DNA from 2 places in the Curtobacterium phoenicis genome. Region 1 is predicted to be linked to the other one. Evidence: predicted binding sites of a transcription regulator. Region 1 holds the regulator's gene; the other holds the start of a gene.
What was found. Region 1 encodes HspR, which represses chaperone genes until heat shock. Its sites were predicted from a motif close to AAGTTGAGTCNNNNNGACTCAACTT; they were not measured.

Region 1 (3,396 bases):
TGTGCTCGCCGACACACCGGAGTTCGCGGAGTCGGTCCCACGGTGCCTCTCCGCGAACCTCGACGACACCGACGCCTGTGCCGTCGGTCGGCGCGTCGGCGTGGACTCCGGTTGGGTCGCTTCGGAGCGACGCACCACCGAGGACGCCGGTCACCGCTACGTCGAGCTCACGGCTTGGTTCTGCTCGGCGACCCGGTGCGGCGTCGTGTCAGGCAACACCCTCCTGTACCGCGACCACGGACACCTCACCGAGGCGTGGGCGCGCTCGCTGTGGCGGCAGATCGGCGACGCCGTCGCGGAGGCCCGCTGAGTCGCGTCAGGAGACGCGCGACGCCGTCACCGTGAACTTGTCGGTCCGCGTCACCTGACGGGTCGGTCCCACGACCCGCTCCAGCACCGGCCGGTACCGCAGGTGCGAGTTCCACACGCACCACAGTTCTCCGCCGGACTGGAGGATCGTGGCCGCGTTCCGGAACATCGCCTCGGCGGCGTCGGTGGTCACCGTGGTGTCCGCGTGGAACGGCGGATTGCAGAGGACCAGCTGCGCGCAGCCGCCCTGCAGTTCGTCACCGGCGTCCGTCCGGACGACCTGCACGCGGTCCGCGACGCCGTTCGCCGCCGCGGTGGCCGCGGTCGATGCGACCGCGATCTGCGAGACGTCGGTCGCGATGACCTTGACCGCCGGCCTGCGGCGGGCGAGGGTCACCGCGATGACGCCGTTGCCGCACCCGAGGTCGACGGCCGTCCTCGCCGTCGGCACAGCGTCGTCCATGACGTCGAGGAGCACGCGCGTGCCCTGGTCCAGCGACGTCCCGGCGAAGACGCCTCCGTGCGCAACCACGGTCAGCCCGAGTTCGTCGTTGTGCACGGACCGCGGCCACGGGTTCGACGTGTCCGCGCGGACAGCCGAGGCGCGGAGCGGGTCCTGCGCGACGAGCAGGCGAGACTTCCCGCGACCTCGCGAGGCAGTGACCTCGCCGAAGTACCGGCGGAGGACGTCGTTCTGCCCGAGGTTCATGTGCTTCGACACCCCACCGCACAGCAGCACGACGTCGGGCGCGGCCCAGCGAGCGACCGCCCGAGCGATCTCGTCGAGCCGGTCGTTCGACTTCGACAGCCGGAGCAGGACGAGCCGCGCGTCGGTGAACGCTCCCTCGAGCGAGTCCGGGTGGTGGAAGCCCCGGCGCCCGAACACGCCAGCGTTCGCCTCGAGTGCACGCACTCCGACCAGGGAGTCCTGGACGACGCGGACGTCGGATGCGCCGTGCAGTGTGATCACCCCGAGCGTGAGGACGCCGTTGCGGTCGTCGACGACGGCGACCTCACCCGGCTGCCGGAGCGCGTCGCCGTGGACGTGCGGTGCTTCGTCGAGGATGAAGCGGTCGGTGCCGTCGATCGTGATCAGGTCCGGCACGTCGTCATCGCGACGGCGGAAGAGGTCGGCAAGGTCCGGTGGCACGGCGCAACCCTACCCAGAGCCGCTCAGCGCGGCGGACGCCACAGGACGATCTGCGTGTTCCGCTGTGGCCGCATACCGGCACGCAGGGGCACGGCCCCTCCGGTGGCCGACGCGGCGAACACGCGCGCTCCCGGCCGGTTGATGAGTTGATCGGCGAGGGCCGTCTCGAGTTCCGACACCCGCGCCCGGAGTGCACGGTTCTCGTTCTCCAACTCGAGCACCCGCCGGATGCCCTCGAGTGACACACCCTCGGAGCCGAGCCGCGCGATCTCCCGCAGCTGGGCGATGTCGCGCATCGAGTAGCGCCGAGACCCACCGCGGGTACGGCCCGGTACGACCAGGCCGAGCCGGTCGTACTGCCGCAGGGTCTGCGGGTGCATCTCGGCCAGCTCGGCAGCCATGGCGATGGCGAAGACGGGCGAGTTCTCGTCCATGTCGGTCATCGACCGCCCCTCTCGTTGGTCTGGTGGTGCAGATCAGCCTGGAGGCCCGGTGCGGCTCCCTGACGGAGCCGCGCCGTGCCTCCAGGCCGGTTCGATGCGCGCCGCGCGCGTGCGCTAGCCGCGCGCCTTGGCGAGGAGGTCCTCGCGGGGGTCCTCGTCGGGCAGTGCAGCCGCGAGCGCCTCGACGGCTTCGCGCTGCTTGTCGGACAGGTGGGAGGGCACCGCGACCTGCACGGTCGCGAGGAGGTCACCCGTGCCCTTCTTCGTGGAGACGCCACGGCCCTTGACGCGCAGGACGCGACCCGACGGGGTGCCGGGGGCGACCCGCAGCTTGACGGGTTCTCCGCCGAGCGTCGGGACCTGGATCGTCGCGCCGAGGGCCGCCTCGGTGAACGTCACGGGGACGTCCACGCGGAGGTTCAGCCCGTCCCGCTCGAACACCGGGTGCTTCCGGACCGAGACCGTGACCACGAGGTCGCCGGCCTCGCCGCCGTCGGGCGACGGCTGCCCGCGCCCGCGGAGGCGGATCTTCTGCCCGTCCGCGACCCCGGCCGGGATCCGGACGTTCACCGGTCGGCCGTTGCCCTGCGAGAGCTTGACCGTGTCGCCGGCGATCGCGGTCGCGAAGTCGAGCGTCGTGGACGCCGTGACGTCCGCGCCCTTCGAGGGACCGCCGAAGCCGCGGTAGCCACCGGTGGACTGTCCGAAGCCGCCTCCACCGCCGAACATCCCGCCGAGGATGTCCTCGAAGCCGCCTCCGCCGCCCTGACCGAACCGGACGCGCTGTCCGCCGCCCCCGCCGAACATGCCGCCGAAGACGTCCTCGAAGCCGCCCTGGGCGCCCGGGCCGCCCGCGGTGAAGCGGGCGCCCGAGCCCATGGCGCGGACCTGGTCGTACTCGGCGCGCTGGTCCTTGTCGGACAGCACCGAGTACGCCTCGCTGATCTCCTTGAAGCGGGCCTCGGCGGCGGCGTCACCCGGGTTGGAGTCCGGGTGGTACTGCCGCGCGAGCTTCCGGTAGGTCTTCTTCAGCTCAGCGTCGCTCGCCGTCTTGTCGACGCCGAGGACCTTGTAGAAGTCCTTGTCGAACCAGTCCTGACTGGCCATGAATCCCTACCTCCTTCCCGCGGTCAGGCCGGGACAGCGACCGCGACCTTGGCCGCACGGAGGACGCGCTCGCCGAGCTTGTAGCCCGGCTCGACGACGTCCGCCACGGTCTGCGCGGTCGCTCCCGGCGTGGGGAGCTGCACGATCGCCTCGTGGATGTTCGGGTCGAAGGCCTCACCCTTCTCGCCGATCTGCACGAGCTTGAACTTCTCGAAGCCGCCGCGGATCTTCTGCCCGATGACCTGCATCGGCCCCTCAGCGAGGTCACCGTGGGCCTCGGCGCGGGTGAGGTCGTCGAGCGCGGGCAGGAGTGCGCGGACGACCTCGGCGATGGCGACCTCGCGGTTGGCCTCGCGGTCACGCTCGACGCGCTTCCGGAAGTTCACC
Region 2 (3,396 bases), 380 kb from region 1:
CCTCTGAACCGAACGACCGAACGAAGACAGGAGCACGATTTGTACTTCCACAAGCAGGAACTCCAGTTCAAGTCCACCCCGGACAAGCCCGATGCCGTCTACGCGCGGAAGCTGCAGGAGGTGCTCGGCGGTCAGTACGGTGAGATCACCGTCGCGCTGCAGTACCAGTTCCAGGCGTGGAACATGCACATGCCCGGCAAGTACCGCGACCTGGTGTTCGGCATCGGCGCGGAGGAGATGGGCCACGTCGAGATGCTCGCGACGATGATCGCGCAGCTGCTCGAGAAGAGCCCGCTCGGCATCACCGAGGACGCCGTGCAGGACGACCCCACGGTCGCCGCGATCGTCGGTGGTACGGACGTCCAGCAGGGCATCGTCGCCGGTGCCGGCGCCCGCCCGGTCGACAGCAACGGCAACCCCTGGCAGGGATCGTTCATCACCGCGAGCGGCAACCTGCTCGCCGACTTCACGGCGAATGCGAACGCCGAGATGCAGGGACGCGTGCAGGTCGCCCGGCTGTACCACATGACCGACGACCACGGCATCCGTGACCTGCTGAGCTTCCTGCTCGCGCGCGACACCATGCACCAGAACATGTGGTCGACGGCCGCCGCGGAGCTCCGCGAGAAGGGCATCGAGGACTTCCCGGTGCCGAGCAACTTCCCGCAGGCGAAGGAGAACCAGGAGGTCAACTACCAGTACCTCAACTTCTCCGACGGCAAGGAAGCGGCGAACGGCCCCTGGGCGAGCGGCCCCTCGTTCGACGGAAAGGGCGAGTACACGTACCACGACGGGCCGACGACCACGTCGCCGATGCCGCCGCCCACGCACCCGGACGTGCGGTTCTACGGCACGACCGAGCTCCCGAACGTCGTGGAGAAGACCGCAGGGACCGTGCAGGACAAGCTCAACAAGGAGTAGTCCGCAGCACGAAACGCGTGCGTTTCGACGCGGCATCCGTCGATCGACCGGTGCGACGTCGGAACGCGCGCGTTTCGTGCACCCCCGGAAACCGACGAACGGACTGGAGGCACGGTGCCAGCCGGCACCGTGCCTCCAGTCCGTCATGTCGTCACCGCGCGGTCGTCGCCAGCGTCCCGGTGTCGTCCGCCGGCTCCGACGGCGGTCTGAAGACGCCGTCGTAGAGCCGGACGACGCTCCACCCGGCCGTGAGCGCCGCCGTCCCGAGGACCGCGGCGGCCCACGGAACGAGCCCGGAGAACGCGGCCGGCGCGACCACCCACGCGAGGAACGAGCCGACCGTGCTGCCGGTCGCCCCGAGCACCAGGGCCACCCGCCGGTCGAGACTCGTCGCGGTGAGCGCGGCGGTCACGGCCGCGATCGCGATCAGTGCGTTCAGCAGTCCTGCCACCGCACCTCCGACCTACTCGGCGGTCCCGCTGCCGACGGCGAGCTGCTGCGAGCCGCCGCCCACCGCGACCTCGATCTTGCGCGGCTTCGCCGACTCCTTGACCGGGATCGTGATGCTCAGCACACCGTTGTCGTAGTTCGCGGTGATCCGCCCGGCGTCGAGGTGGTCGCCGAGGGTCAGCTGTCGGACGAAGGTGCCGGGCTGCCGCTCGCGTGTGATCCACTGCGAGCCCTCCGGGGCGCCGAGGGTGCGCTCGGCGCGGATCGTGAGGACCGAGCCGTCCACGTCGACGTCGACGCTGCCCGGGTCGATGCCCGGCAGGTCGACGTCGAGGACGTAGTGGTCCCCGGTGCGGTACAGGTCCATCGGCATCGAACGCGGTCCGCCGGCGCTCCCGAGCAGGGAGCCGGCGAGGCGGTCGAGCTCGCGGAACGGGTCGAAGTTCATCGTCATCGTCGTCAACTCCTTCTGGTGGTCCCTGTTGAGTCCCCTCGACTCAACTGGCATCAGTTTTAGCACTCGAACCCAGAGAGTGCCAACAGTGCGCTCGGAGATCGCTGTGGGGCACCGTCCAGGTGGTTCAGTGCGCGAATCGTCCAGAACAAAAACTGTTCGTTGCACGAACCGTTCACGTCGTGAAAGAGTTCGGGTGTCCGCACGGACACCTCGACCACAGCAGGAAGGCGGGATCAGACATGCGCAGCACGTACACGGGGATGCCGCGACTCGCAGCCAGCGGCCGGAGCCACCCTCGCGTCGGCCTCACTGACCAGGCAGTGATCGACGCCTTCGTCCAGCGGCGGATCGACGACCCGTCGCTGCTCTCGAAGCAGACCGAACCGTCCTACGCCGACTTCTTCTCGGCCCCCCTCGTCTGACCAGGAGCGCATGACCGCATGCCGTTGACCGTCGTCCGCCGTGAGCACGCCCACCTCTACGCCCGCCAGCCCCGCTCGGCCGCCGCGAAGACCGCTGTCGACGCTCTGCTGCGCCTGCAGCACGCCGAGGAGCAGCAGATCGAGGCGGCACGGGTCGAGACCGGTCTGACGAAGAACGAGTCGCTCGCGCTCCGGTACCTGCTGCAGGCGCACCGCGACGAACGGCCGATGGGGCCGAAGGACCTCGCGGTGATGCTGTCGGTGTCCAACGCCTCCGTCACCAAGCTCGTCGACGGGCTCGTCGCATCGGGTGACCTGATCCGGGCAGCGCACCCGACGGACCGCCGCCAGCAGGTCCTCGAGCCGACCGACCAGGCCGCCGCGAAGATCGGCGCGTCCTACGCGTCCTTCCACGAGGCGGTGGTCGAGGTGCTCGACGGGCTCTCCGAACGGGACAACCAGGTGCTCACGCGGGCACTCTCCGCGGTCGTCGACGCGATCGGTGCGCGATCGCCGCAGCCGGTCGACGAGTACACCGTCGTGCCGGAGGGCGCCTGACCTCGCGGTCGCGCGGAAAACCTTCCAGCGGTAAGTTGGCGGGGTGACCACCCCGGCCGACGACGACGCGGTCCCGCAGCGACGCGGGTACCGCAAGGGTGCCGAGCGCCGGGCGCAGATCCTCGACGAGATGATCCGCATGGTGGCCGCGCAGGGAGTCGACGCTTCGTCCCTCCGATCGGTCGCCGACGCCCTCGGGATCACCCACGCGGCACTCCGGCACTACTTCCCCAGCCGGGACGAACTCCTGCTCGCGGTCTACCACGAGCACGAGGTCCGGTCGCAGGCCGACCCCGGACGTGACAAGTCGGCGATCGGCGACATGCGGGACAGTGCCGTCCGGAACCGCGCGGTCCCCGGCCTCGTGCAGCTCTACACGACCCTGTCCGCCGATGCCGTCGGCGAGGGTCACCCGGCCACGCGGGAGTTCATGCGCGAGCGCTTCGCGTCCCTGCGCGCCGAGCTCGCCGAGTGGATCCGGGCCGACCAGGCTGCCGGCCGGATCCGGGAGGACGTCGACGCGGTGGACCTCGCCAGCCTGAGCATCGCGGCGTCGGACGGTCTGCAGGTGCAGTGGCTGCTCGATCC

Region 2: the regulator HspR is predicted to act here: its motif matches at 1,851-1,875, upstream of ABC270_RS02000 (Hsp20/alpha crystallin family protein).

Annotation. Positions count from the first base shown of each region.
Region 1 is NZ_JBDFLZ010000002.1:764,929-768,324, forward strand. It holds gene ABC270_RS03905 (acyltransferase family protein) at 1-310, shown strand, start outside; gene ABC270_RS03910 (class I SAM-dependent methyltransferase) at 317-1,459, opposite strand; gene ABC270_RS03915 (heat shock protein transcriptional repressor HspR) at 1,483-1,893, opposite strand; gene ABC270_RS03920 (DnaJ C-terminal domain-containing protein) at 2,017-3,009, opposite strand; gene ABC270_RS03925 (nucleotide exchange factor GrpE) at 3,033-3,396, opposite strand, start outside.
Region 2 is NZ_JBDFLZ010000002.1:389,752-393,147, forward strand. It holds gene ABC270_RS01985 (SDR family oxidoreductase) at 1-7, shown strand, start outside; gene ABC270_RS01990 (manganese catalase) at 40-921, shown strand; gene ABC270_RS01995 (hypothetical protein) at 1,073-1,372, opposite strand; gene ABC270_RS02000 (Hsp20/alpha crystallin family protein) at 1,385-1,825, opposite strand; gene ABC270_RS02005 (hypothetical protein) at 2,068-2,250, shown strand; gene ABC270_RS02010 (MarR family winged helix-turn-helix transcriptional regulator) at 2,269-2,808, shown strand; gene ABC270_RS02015 (TetR/AcrR family transcriptional regulator) at 2,852-3,396, shown strand, end outside.